One region of the Actinomadura sp. ATCC 39365 genome, then DNA from elsewhere that is predicted to be linked to it. Evidence: riboswitches for the same ligand, from Rfam matches in the RefSeq annotation. Region 1 holds a riboswitch; each other region holds the start of a gene.
The links. Region 1 has a riboswitch for cyclic di-AMP ahead of ACNF49_RS45715 (CHAP domain-containing protein). Riboswitches for the same ligand answer to the same signal wherever they lie in the genome.
Positions count from the first base shown of each region.

Region 1 (4,204 bases):
GGCGAGCGCGACGCGCTCGGGGTCGCGGGTGTTCCAGGCGTCCTCGGCGGCCTGGACCTTGATCCGGGCGGTCTCCTCGGTGAACGGCGGAACGGGCGGGCGTGTCATGAGATGTCCTCTCCGATCGAGAGAACGGTCGTTCTCCCGGGTTGTGCGATAGCGTAGAGAACGATCGTTCTCCGCGGCAAGCACCTGGAGGGGTGTCATGGATCACGAGCAGCGGTTGCTGGACGCCGCGGGCGACCTCTTCTACCGCCGCGGGGTGCAGGCGGTCGGCATGGACGAGATCCGGGCCGCCTCCGGCGTCTCGCTGAAACGCCTCTACCAGTGCTTCCCGTCGAAGGAGGCGCTGGTCGTGGCCTACCTGCGGCGACGCGACGAACGCTGGATGACCTCACTCACCGCGTACGTGGCCGACGCCGGCGACCGCATCCCGGCGGTCTTCACGTGGCTGGAACGCTGGTTCACCGAGGACGACTTCCGCGGCTGCGGGTTCGCCAACGCCTTCGCCGAGCTGGGCGCCGGTTCGGCGGACGTCCGTACCGCGGTGCGCGAGCACAAGGAGCGCCTGCGCGCCTACCTGCGCTCGCTCGCCGAGGAGGCCGGAGCCGGCGACCCCGCCCTGCTCGCCGAGCAGTTGCTCACCCTGATCGACGGCGCCACGGTGACCGCGATGATCTCGCAGCAGCCGGGCGCGGCCCGCTCGGCCGGGCAGGCCGCGGCGACCCTGGTCCACCGGCACCGGCGGCCCTGAACGCGAAAAGAGCGCACCCCCCGCGGGGAGTGCGCTCTTTTCGCGTCGCAGGATCAGGCGGCGTACGACGGGTAGCCGTAGCCGACGACCTGGGAGGTCGGGCGGACGCGCTGCTCGACCTTGCCGTTGCCGGTGTTGCCCTCGATCGTGGAGATCGTGCCGTCACCGTTGTCCTTGACGACGAAGCCGACGTGCTGGATGTCGTTCAGGCTCTTGCTGCCGCTCCAGGAGAAGAAGACGACGGCGCCCGGCTTGGCCTCGGTGCCCCAGCGGTCGTTGGCGGCGAACCACTTGGCGTGGCTCACGGTGTAGGCGTCCCAGCCGACCTGCGGGCGGGCGCCGGTCTGCTCGCCGACCCAGGAGACGAACATCGAGCACCAGGGGGCGTTCAGGTACATGGCGCGGTTGCCGCCGTCACGCGCGGCGGTCTCGGCGGCGCGCTGGGAGTCGGCGTACCACTTCTGGAACTTGGTACCGCCGCCGTTGGCGTCCTCGGAGGTGCCGACCTGGGCGCGGGCCGTCGCCAGCACCTGGGCGGCGGTGACGTTGACCTTGCCCTTGGCGCTCTCGTCGGCGGCGCGGTTCTGCGCGACGTGCGGCTGGGCGGCCACGCCGGCGACCTTGGCGGTCTGGGTGGCGGTGTGGGCGGTGGTGGTGTCGGCGTTCACTGCCGCGTGCGTGCCGAGCACGCCGGCGACGGCGGTCGCGCCGAGGGCGATCTTGGCGAGGTCGAGCTTGTAGGCACGGTGAAGACGGTGCTTGGCCATGAGGGTGTTACTCCTTGCGCTTCCGTGCCGCTTGCCGGGTTAGCTGACGGGTTCGGGCGGGAAGCTGCCCTACGGCACCACGGTGCCGATTCACCCCATTGGACACATGGGTCCCCGGTTCCGCGCACAGGCGGATTCAGCGGTCTCTTGGTCAGGCGAAAGGGCTGACGCATCGTCTTCCCGGGCCCGGGAAAGGGCCTGAAGGTATATGTGCGACGCCCGGATGCGGAGATGTCCGCATCGACTCTGTACAACACGGGTCGAGCTTGGGTAATTCCCAGGCAATGCCATCCCTACCTGGGACGACTCCCCGTTCGGCTGTGTACAAGCAAGCTACCCGGCGAGTAATTCCCAGGCAAATGGCGGCATTGAATTCGACGGTGCGTGGGAGAAACGCTACGCACCGAATCGGTTCACGCCACGTGCGCCTTTATCGCCACGCTCGTGAGGGCCAGCAACAATTCCAGATCGGGCTCCGCGTCGACCTGCACGGCGACCCAGGCGCGGTCGCGGCAGGCATGGACCTGGTCGCACGCCCGCAGGTACGGCTCCAGGCGGCCGATGGCGGGGGCGGTGAGCCGTACGTGGATCTCGTCCCGGCCGGCCAGGCGCAGGATCTCGGTTCCGTGTACGGCGAAGGTGACCTGCTGACCGGTGCCGCTGACGTTCAGCGACGGCCAGGACCGTAACTCCGCGACCGCGCGGACCACGTAGGGCCCGCGTCGCGTGGGCGTCCGCCGCCAGGCGGAGATTCCTGCCACGCTCCAATGCTGAGCCACGGCTCACCCCGCCGTCAGCCCCCGTTCCTGAACCGTTATCCCGTCGTGAACGGGCGCGTCCAGGGTCTGACCGGCACGATTACGGACACCTGACCGATGAGTATTGACGCTCCCCCAGGCAGAGGCTACCGTCGATTCACAACTTAAAGGAAACTTTCCTAATAGTTTCCCCAGAAGTCTCCCATCCCACTCCCCACACACCCCCCAACGGATGTCGGAGCGACATGAAACACACCATTCTGAGCAAGGTCCTGGCGGGAATGGCGGCATTGGCCCTGCCCCTCACCGCGGCCGTGGCCGCCCCAGCGCTCGCCTCCGCCAGCACGGTGGCGTACGCGGCGGCCTGGGCCCCGTGGACCGCCTACACGGCGGGCACGGTCGTCACCTACAACGGCGTCGACTACGTCTGCCTCCAGGCGCACACCTCCCAGCCCGGCTGGGAGCCGCCGAACGTGGCGGCGCTGTGGAAGGTCTCCGGTGGCGGCGGCAGCGACACGACCGCGCCGTCGGTGCCGGGCAACCTGCGCTCGACCGGCGTCACGGACACGAGCGTGGCCCTGGCCTGGAACGCCTCCACCGACAACGTGGCCGTGACCGGCTACGAGGTCTACCGCGGCGGCACTTTGGTCACCACCGTCACGGGCACCACGTACAACGACACCGGCCTCACCGCGAACACGGCCTACAGCTACACCGTGCGCGCGCGTGACGCGGCGGGCAACCGCTCGGCCAACAGCAACCAGATCTCCGCGACGACCACCGGCGGCGGTGGCGGCGACGACAAGACCCCGCCGTCGGTCCCCGGCAACCTGCGCTCGACCGGCGTCAGCAACAGCAGCGTCTCGCTGGCCTGGAACGCCTCCACCGACAACGTGGCGGTCACCGGCTACGAGATCTACCGCGGCGGCACCCTGGTCACCACCGTCACGGGCACCTCGCACACCGACACCGGCCTCAGCGCCAACACGTCGTACAACTACACCGTGCGCGCGCGTGACGCGGCGGGCAACCGCTCGGCCGACAGCAACCAGATCACCGCGACCACCACGGGCGGCGGCGGTGGCGGCGGCAACAAGGTGCTGGGCTACTTCGTCCAGTGGGGCATCTACCAGCGCGGCTACCACGTCAAGAACATCGACACCAGCGGCTCGGCGGCCAAGCTGACCCACATCAACTACGCGTTCGGCAACGTGCAGAACGGGCAGTGCACGATCGGCGACAGCTACGCCGACTACGACCGCTTCTACCAGGCGGGCGAGAGCGTCGACGGCGTCGCCGACACCTGGGACAACGGCGCGCTGCGCGGCAACTTCAACCAGCTGCGCAAGTTGAAGAAGAAGTACCCCAACCTGAAGGTGCTCTTCTCCTTCGGCGGCTGGACCTGGTCCGGCGGCTTCGGCCAGGCGGCGCAGAACCCGACGGCCTTCGCCGACTCCTGCTACAAGCTGGTGGAGGACCCCCGCTGGGCCGACGTCTTCGACGGCATCGACATCGACTGGGAGTACCCGAACGCCTGCGGCCTGACCTGTGACACCAGCGGCGCGGCGGCGTTCAAGAACGTGATGTCGGCGCTGCGCTCGCGCTTCGGCGCGAACAACCTCGTCACCGCGGCCATCACCGCCGACGGCAACGACGGCGGCAAGATCGACGCGGCCGACTACGGCGGCGCCGCCCAGTACGTCGACTGGTACAACGTCATGACGTACGACTTCTTCGGCGGCTGGGACGCGCAGGGCCCGACCGCCCCGCACTCGCCGCTCACCACCTGGGACAAGATCCCGGTCCCCGGCTTCTACACCGACAACGCCATCCAGAAGCTCAAGAGCAAGGGCGTCCCGGCCGCCAAGCTGCTGCTCGGCATCGGCTTCTACGGCCGCGGCTGGACCGGCGTGACCCAGGCCGCG
Region 1 is NZ_CP184335.1:9,552,381-9,556,584, forward strand. Features, by position in the region: gene ACNF49_RS45705 (nuclear transport factor 2 family protein) at 1-108, opposite strand, end outside; gene ACNF49_RS45710 (TetR/AcrR family transcriptional regulator) at 206-754, shown strand; gene ACNF49_RS45715 (CHAP domain-containing protein) at 808-1,521, opposite strand; cyclic di-AMP (ydaO/yuaA leader) riboswitch at 1,535-1,673, opposite strand; gene ACNF49_RS45720 (luciferase domain-containing protein) at 1,935-2,282, opposite strand; gene ACNF49_RS45725 (glycosyl hydrolase family 18 protein) at 2,525-4,204, shown strand, end outside.

Region 2 (4,204 bases), 6.2 Mb from region 1:
TCGGCGACGAAGTCGATCGCCGTGACGTCGAGCCCGTCCAGGACGGTGCCCGCCAGGGCCGCCAGCAGCTGGGTCGGGTGCCCGCCCGGCGCGGTGGCCAGCGTGCCGGCACTGCGCAGGTCGGCCACGTCGTCGTTCTCGGCGGCCAGGCGCCGCTGCCCGGCGAGGAGCTGCGGGAGGCAGAACATGTCGAGCTCGGTGGTGACCCCGTACCGCAGGGCCTGGGCCAGGCTGCCGTCGAACACGTGGGTGTGCGCGTCGATCAGGCCGGGCAGCAGCGTCCGGCCCGTGCCGTCCACCTCGGCATCGGCCGGGTGGTCCGCGCCGGTGCCGACAGCGGCGATGAGACCGTCCTCGATCAGCACGTCGGCGGTCGCGATGGTGTGCTCGCCGTCGAACACCCTGACGTCGCGGATCAATGTACGCATCGAAGCTCTCCCTTGTGAGTCGTGACGCCACCACAGAGGGGCAACCGTCCGGGAACTGTGACATGAGTGGCATAGATCACGCTTGATGCGGTCATGTCACAATCGCCGCGCGACGGGACTCTTCGGTTGCGACAGATGAGGAGGCACGCCATGACACCGACCCCGCGGCACCCGGCCGACGCCGCCACCGAGCAGTTCCTCGGCTACCGCGAACTGCTGTTCTCCGTGGTCTACAACATGCTCGGCAGCGTCGCCGACACCGAGGACGTGCTGCAGGAGGTGTGGCTGGCCTGGTCGGCCAGGCACCGCAGGCCGGACGCCGGAACCGTGGAGAACGTCCGGGCCTATCTGGTGCGGATCGCGGTGAACCAGGCGCTGGCCCGGCGGGTGGACCTGAGCCGCCGCCAGGAGACCTACGTCGGCGCCTGGCTGCCGGAACCGCTGGTCACGGCCTCGGACAACGCCGGAGGCGCCGCCGGGAGCGGGGAGTCGTTGTCGATGGCGGTGCTGGTCGTGCTGGAGACCCTGTCACCGCTGGAACGAGCGGTCTTCGTGCTGCACGAGGTGTTCGGCTTCAGCCATCCGGAGACGGCCGACATCCTCGGGCGTACGCCGGCGGCGGTCCGGCAGCTCGCGGCCCGTGCGCGCCGCCACGTCCATGCTCGCCGTCCTCGTCACCGGACCGAACCCGACGTCCACGCCGAGGTGACCGAACGGTTCGCCGCGGCCGCCCTCGGCGGTGACCTGCGCGCGCTGCTGGAGGTGCTGGCGCCGGACGTGACCTTGTGGACCGACGGCGGCGGCAAGGGACCCGCCACCAGCCTGCACCCGGTCCACGGCCGGGACCGGGTGGCCGCGCTGTTCATGTCCGTCGCCGCGACGCTGACCCCGGGCGCGGTGGACCTCCGCTACCGGTGGGTGGCCGGCGACCCGTGCGCGCTCGTCTTCTCCGGTGACGGCCCGCTGGCCGTGGTCGTCGTCGACCTCACGCCCGAGGGCGACCGGATCGCCGCCGTCTACTCGGTCACCAACCCCGACAAGCTCACCGGCGTCCGCTGAGCCGCCGGACGCGGCTAGTTCATCGAGATGTGCACGTGGTCGTAGTGGTTCTCGGTGATGCTGCCGCGGTCGGACATCGAGCGCCAGCCCGAGCCCTGGTTGATGCGCTGCTTCCAGATCACGTACTTGACGCCCAGCTTGGCCTTGTTCTTCAGCGCCCAGTCGGCCAGGCGGTCGCCGAGGGCGTTGTTGACGGCGCTCGGCATGGTGCCGCCCGTGCTCATCATGAAGTCGCAGGCCCGGCCGAGCGGGTGCTCGCCGCTGGAGCCGGACCGGAAGCAGCCCACCTCGTACGGCAGCGAGAAGTTCTTCCGCACCTGCGCCCGCATCAGCTGGGTGCGCGGCGTGATGTTGTCCGAGCCGGACGGCAGCTCGGGCGCCCAGCTCCCGTCGGACTTCTTGCCCGGCCCGAACGGGACAAGGTCCTGGAGTTTCTTCTTGATGTCGTCGATGACGTCCTGGGCGTCGTCGCGCTGCTCGGCCACCTCCGCCGTGCCCGCCTTGAGCTCCGTCGCGAGCGCGGCGGCGGCCGTGGCGGCCTTCTTCTGGTCGTCGCGGGCCTTGGCCACGCTGTCGACGACCGCCTGCTGCTCGGCGGTGAGCTGTTCGAGCACGGCCGCGCCGCCGCCGTCCGGGGTCATCATGAACGCCGGCAGGGAGGTGTCGCCGTTCTGGTAGCGCAGCCGGGCGATCTCGGCGACCCGCTGCTCGGCCGTGGCCACCGCCTGCTCGGCGGCGGTGAGCCGCTGCTGGGCCGCGGTGGCGGCCTGCTGGGCCTTGGCCAGCTCGACGCGCTTGAGGTTGTACGTCTCGATCAGCTTGTCGACCTTGCGGTTGAGCTGCTTGAGCTGGGCCCGCAGCTGCGCCTCCGACGGCTTGGGCGCGGCCGAGACGGCGGCTGACGCGGCGGCCGGATGGACGAGCAGGGCGGTGGCGGTGATGAGACCGACGGCAAGACTCGCGGGGGACGAAGCCGCCACGTGGTTGTTCCTCTCCCTCTGCCGGCCGGGTTAGCTGACGGGTTCGGGCACGGGAGCAGTCCCTACCACTTGCGCGGATTCACCCCGGATGCGATGGGTCCCCGGCTCCCGGGCAACACGCCCGGGATTAGGCGTACAACGGCCGTTATGGCCGATGTCTAACGGGATATTAGTGGTAGATCACGAGTCATGCGACTTTAATGAGAAACCAATTAGTGATCAATCCGTGATCGCAACATGCGTGCCGCCTCCTCCGGCAGCACGTCGTTGACGAAGGCGCCCATGGCCGACTCCGAGCCCGCCAGGTACTTCAGCTTCCCTGGCGCCCGCCTGATGCTGAACAGCTCCAGGTGCAGGTAGGCCAGCTCGCGGCCGTACCGCACCGGCGCCTGGTGCCAGGCCGAGATGTACGGCATCGCCACCCCGAACAGCGCGTCGAGCGCCCGCAGCACCGAGGTGTACAGCGATGCGAACGCGGCCCGCTCCTCCTCCGACAGCGCCGCCAGGTCGGGCACCTGCCGGTGCGGATACACGTGCACCTCGAACGGCCAGCGCGCGGCGGCCGGCACGAACGCCGTCCAGAGCTCGTTGGCGGCCACCACCCGGGTGCCGGCGGCCCGCTCGGCGGCCAGCACGTCGGCGAACAGGTTGCCGCCCGTGTGCCGCGAGGCGGCCCCGAGCTGGAGCTTGGTGCGCGGGGTCACGTAGGGGTAGGCGTAGATCTGCCCGTGCGGGTGGGGGAGCGTGATGCCGATCTCCTCACCCCTGTTCTCGAAGCAGAACACCTGCTCGACGCCCTCGATGCCGGACAGCTCGGCCGTCCGGTCGGCCCACGCCTCCATGACCAGCCTGACCTGGGCGTTGGAGAGCCTGGAGAAGGAGGAGGAGTGGTCGGAGGTGAAACAGACCACCTCACACCGCCCGACACCCGGCCGCACCTCACTCAGGCCGCCGACATCCCCATAAGTCCCAAAATTTCCGGAGAAAGAGGGGAAGCGGTTCTCGAACACCACCACGTCATAGTCGTGGGCCGGGATCTCCGACGCCCGAGTGTCGGACGACGGGCACAACGGGCACTCGTCGGCCGGCGGCAGGAACGTCCGCGTCTGCCGGTGGCCGGCGATCGCGATCCACTCCTCGGTCAGCGGGTCGTAGCGCAGCTCGGAGGCCACCGGCCGCGGGTCGAGCGGCCGCCGGTCGATCGCGCTCCGGTCGGCGTCGTCGCGCCGGTCGAAGTAGATCAGCTCTCGGCCGTCTGCCAGGTGGGTGATGGTGCGCTTCAAGGCGTGCCCTCCGCGATGATCAGTTCTCCGGCCCGTTCGGCCAGCTCGGTGCGTGCTTCCTCGGGCAGCCCCGCGTCGCTGATGACCACGTCGGCCTCGGTCAGCTCGGCGATCGTGCTGATGCCGACCGTGTTCCATTTGGTGTGGTCGGCGGGGACCACCAGCCGGTGCGCCGCGGCCACCAGCTCCCTGTCGGTCTCGGACTCCAGCAGGTTGGGCGTGGTGAACCCGGCGCGCAGGCTCATGCCGTGCACCCCGAGGAAGAGCGTGTCCACGTGCAGGCGGCGGATCGCCGCCACCGCCACGGGGCCGACGAGCGCGTCGGAGGGCGTGCGCACGCCGCCGGTCAGCACGACCGTGCGGTCGGCGCGCGGGTTGCGGTGGAAGACCTCGGCGACGGGGATCGAGTTGGTGATCACGGTCAGCTCGGGCACCGTGACCAGGTGGTGGGCCA
Region 2 is NZ_CP184335.1:3,342,099-3,346,302, forward strand. Features, by position in the region: gene ACNF49_RS16665 (amidohydrolase family protein) at 1-428, opposite strand, end outside; gene sigJ (RNA polymerase sigma factor SigJ) at 579-1,487, shown strand; gene ACNF49_RS16675 (coiled-coil domain-containing protein) at 1,502-2,467, opposite strand; cyclic di-AMP (ydaO/yuaA leader) riboswitch at 2,473-2,611, opposite strand; gene galT (galactose-1-phosphate uridylyltransferase) at 2,680-3,750, opposite strand; gene ACNF49_RS16685 (DeoR/GlpR family DNA-binding transcription regulator) at 3,747-4,204, opposite strand, start outside.
Region 2: linked by a shared signal. The riboswitch ahead of ACNF49_RS16675 (coiled-coil domain-containing protein) and the one ahead of ACNF49_RS45715 (CHAP domain-containing protein) in region 1 are both predicted to bind cyclic di-AMP.

Region 3 (4,204 bases), 660 kb from region 1:
CGCCCTCCAGGACGCCTCGGCCGGGCTGCGCAGGGAGCTGGCGCTGCCCACCACGATCAGCAGGCCCGCCGACTCTGTCGCGGCCAGCACCGGCGAGCGTCCGGGGGTGCGCGGCGTGCCCGCGCGGGCCCTGGCCGACGACGACCCGCAGCTGCTCGACCAGCTCCTGGCGCTGCCGCAGGTCCATCTGATCATCGACGGCTACAACGTCACGAAGACCGGCTACGGCACGCTCACCCTCGCCGACCAGCGCAACCGGCTGATGACCGGCCTCGGCGGGCTGGTCGCCCAGACCCGGGTCGAGGTGACGGTGGTCTTCGACGGCGCCGAGCTCAACGCGCCGGTGCAGGTGGTGGCGCCGCGCGGGGTGCGGGTGCTGTTCAGCGCGCCGGGGGAGATCGCCGACGACCTCATCCGCCAGCTCGTCCGGGCCGAGCCGCCCGGCCGGGCCATCGCCGTCGTCTCCTCCGACCGCGAGGTGGCCGAGTCCGTCCGCCGCATGGGCGCCAGACCGGTTCCGTCCGGTCTGCTGCTGCGCCGGCTGGGCCGCGCATAAGTTACGAATTAGCACTATTGGCGAGACCCCACCCGCCACTTCTGTACTATTTCGCCCCAGGTGTAATCCCTGGGAGGCGACGCTGTGAGGTTTGGCCGGGTGACGGTGGCCGCGGGTCTCGCGATCGGACTGATGACGGTCCCGATGGGTGCGGCGCTCGCTGATCCCAAGCCCACTCTCAAACAGGCCAAGGCCAAGCTCGAGAAGCTCAACGACAAGGCCGACAAGGTCGTCGACCGGTACAACACGGCGACCGAGAACTACAAGAAGGCCAAGGACGCCTACACCACGCTGAACGACCGCTACAAGCGCAAGCTGCAGACGGTCGCCGACCTGCGGGCCGAGATCATCAGGGCGGCGGTGGACTCGTACAAGATGGGCGGGGACGTCACCTCCCTGCCCGGCATGGTCGGGGTCGACAACCCCGAGAACCTGCTGGCCGGGCTGGCCATGGCCGGGCAGCTCTCGCGCGAGCGGCTGGAGAAGCTGGCCGCCTTCGACCGCGAGAACAAGGGCCTCAAGGCCGAGCGCGACAACGCCGAGACCGCGCTGGCCGACGCCGACAAGGAGCGGGACGCCGTCCAGCGGGAGCGGGCCGAGGTGCTGAAGCTGGTCGGCCAGCAGAAGAAGCTCCTGGACAAGCTGGGGGCCTACAACCCGGGCAACCCCAACAGCACCGGCATCAAGTACACCGGCCCCGCCTCGGGCAGCGCGGCCGCCGTCCTGCAGTTCGCCTTCGCCCAGGTCGGCAAGCCGTACATCTACGGGGGCACGGGCCCGCGCGGCTACGACTGCTCAGGGCTGACCCAGGCCGCCTGGCGCGCGGCCGGTGTCACGCTGCCGCGTACGACGTGGCAGCAGTGGGCCTGGGGCGCCGGCCGGAAGGTGGACATCAAGGACCTCCAGCCGGGGGACCTCATCTTCAGCGAGGGGCTCGGGCACGTCAGCATCTACGCGGGCGGAGGCAAGATCGTCCACGCGCCGCAGACGGGCGACGTCGTGAAGGTCGTCCGCCTCGCCGACTACCGCCGCCCCCTGGTCGGAGCCATCCGCCCCTGACCCGCCCCCTGACCGCCCGGCGACCGGAATCGCGGGCGGCTTCGGGCTGTCCGCGGCCCCTGGGGTGAAAGGGACAAACGGGGCGAAAGAGTCCTGACAATCGGGTGTGCCGCGAAGTGTGAGAAGGGTCACAAAGTGGTAACGGAACCCGCTGCTCCAGCAGGGATTTCCCCCTTTACTCCCACCTTTATCTGATCTTTACAGCCGGTGTCTCCCTTTGCCAAATCTTGACCCCTCCGCGTAGTTTCTGGCGTCGCGGTCAGCAAGCCATGCGCACCGCGGATCGACATCGGAACCCCCGATGCGGACCAGATGAAAATCCATCGGTCGCCGCCGATATCCCTATGCAGAGACAACCATCGGGCGGCGACCTGCCGAGTCCGTGCAGCCAGGAGGCACGGAGCCGGGGACCCAAAGATCCCGTAATCCCCCGGGATCAGGGGTGAATCGGCGCGTCATCGCGCCGTAGGGCGACTTCCAGGCCCGAATCCGTCAGCTAACCCGGTAGGCGTTCGTGGAAGACACAAGGAGAAATCCTGTCTACCTCCCTGCATAACCCCCGTCTGTCCCGTCTTGCCCTGAGGGGCGTCGCACTCACGATGACCGTGACGGCCGGAGGTGCGGCTCTCCATGCCGTGCCGGCCGAGGCGCAGACGGTGAGCGAATCGGCCGCCAGGCTCACCGCGGTGTCCAGCACCGCCAAGGCGGCCACTGCGAAGTCGGCCAAGTCGGCGAAGACCGCCAGGTCCGCCAAGTCGGCGAAGGCCGCGCGGCAGGCGTCGAAGGCCCGCAGGGCCGTCGCCGTCGCCAAGCATCAGGTCGGCGACCCGTACCGGTACGGGGCCACGGGCCCTGGTGCGTTCGACTGCTCCGGACTCGTCCAGTACGCCTGGAAGAAGGCCGGAGTGCGACTCCCGCGCGTGACGAACAGCCAGTTCGCCCGCATCGAGCGCAAGGTCTCCTGGCGCAATCTCAAGCCGGGCGACCTGATGTTCTTCAACGGGCTGGGCCACGTCGGCATGTATGTCGGCCACGGCAAGATGGTCCATTCGCCGCGGACCGGCGAACGGGTGCGCATCGACAAACTGGGCGGATGGCGGAAGTCGTCGTTCGTCGGCGCGGTGCGTCCCGGCGCGTGACAACGGGCCCCGCCCGGACCATCCCCGGTCCGGGCCGGGGCCTGTCGCATGCCCGGCCTCGTGAAGGGACCGGCCTCCTGAAGGGACCGGTCTGGCGAAGGGGCCGGCCTCGTGAAAGGGCCGGGAGCGTCCTGGGCCGACTAGCATCGGGCCGTGTCCTCGCAGGTGCGTCCGTCCCTCCGTGGTCCGCGTCTGCTCCTTTCGGTGCTGCTGCTGTCGACGGCGGTTCTCGTGGTCGCCGACGCGCCGCCCGCCGCCGTCCTGCCCGCCGGGGCGCGCGGGTTGTGGGGCGACGGCGGTCAGGTGGCCCGCGGCGCGCGGTCCGTGGTCGTGGGGCACCGCGCCGACCCCGGCGTGCTCGCCGACCTCGCCCGCCGGGCGGACCTCGCCGGACGGCGGGTGTCCGCGGTGCTCGGCCGGCCGGTACGCGCGCTGGTCGTCGTGCCGGACTCCGACGCCGAGGCGGCCGGGCTGGCGGGCACGGGCCCGCTGGACGGGTTGGCCGCGGTGGCCGACGGCGCCAGGGTGATCATCGTGCCGGGCTCCTTCGCGCGGCTCACCCCCACGGGACGCGACGTCGTCCTCACCCATGAGCTCACCCACGTCGCCGCGGGCACCGACCGGCTGCCCGTCTGGCTCTACGAGGGGTTCGCCGACTACGTGGCCTACCGCGACGCCGGGCTCCCCGTCGGGACGGCCGCCGCCGAACTCGCCGCCGACGTACGGGCCGGCCGGCTGCCGAGCGAGTTGCCCGGACCTGCGGCTTTCGCCCCCACGGCCGCCGATCCAGGACGGCTCGCGCGGGCGTACCAGGAGGCCTGGATGGCGTGTCGCTTCCTCGCAGACCGGTTCGGTGACGGGACCCTGGTACGGCTCTACCGTGATGCCCGCGTGGCCGGCGTCGATCAGGCGCTCGCCTCCGTGGGGCTCACCGCCGAGACGCTGGCGGCACGGTGGCGCGAGTACGTACGAGAGCAGCTCGCGTGAAGGGGAGGCAGATGAGCGAGCGGAACGACCCGCCCCGGGAAGGGGACGAGCCCGCCGGAGCGGTCGCCGGAGGGGCCGACGAGCCCGGCACGGCGGTCGCGGCGGCGCACGGCGGCGGTGTGGCCGTCAGGGACGACGGCGGTGACCGGCCCGGCGACGGTGGACCGCCGGAGCCGTCCGGCACGAACGAGCCCCCGGAATCCCCGGGACACCCCGACGACCCGGACGACCCGGACGACCCGGACGCCCGCCCCGACGCGGACGCCGACCCCGACACCGAGGACCCCCGTCACCCCCAGCCCCCCACCCCCGACGACCGCCCCCACGCGACCCGCGCCGGCGCCCCCGCCGCCGAGGGCTCGGACGGCTCCGGGAAGGGCCCCGAGAACCCCGACGAGCACACGGACGACCCGGGCAAGGGCGGCAAAGGCCGCGGCAAGGGCAAGGGCGGCAAAGGCGGAGG
Region 3 is NZ_CP184335.1:8,893,384-8,897,587, reverse strand. Features, by position in the region: gene ACNF49_RS42965 (NYN domain-containing protein) at 1-556, shown strand, start outside; gene ACNF49_RS42960 (C40 family peptidase) at 689-1,615, shown strand; cyclic di-AMP (ydaO/yuaA leader) riboswitch at 1,978-2,141, shown strand; gene ACNF49_RS42955 (C40 family peptidase) at 2,272-2,754, shown strand; gene ACNF49_RS42950 (gluzincin family metallopeptidase) at 2,959-3,741, shown strand; gene ACNF49_RS42945 (M48 family metallopeptidase) at 3,753-4,204, shown strand, end outside.
Region 3: linked by a shared signal. The riboswitch ahead of ACNF49_RS42955 (C40 family peptidase) and the one ahead of ACNF49_RS45715 (CHAP domain-containing protein) in region 1 are both predicted to bind cyclic di-AMP.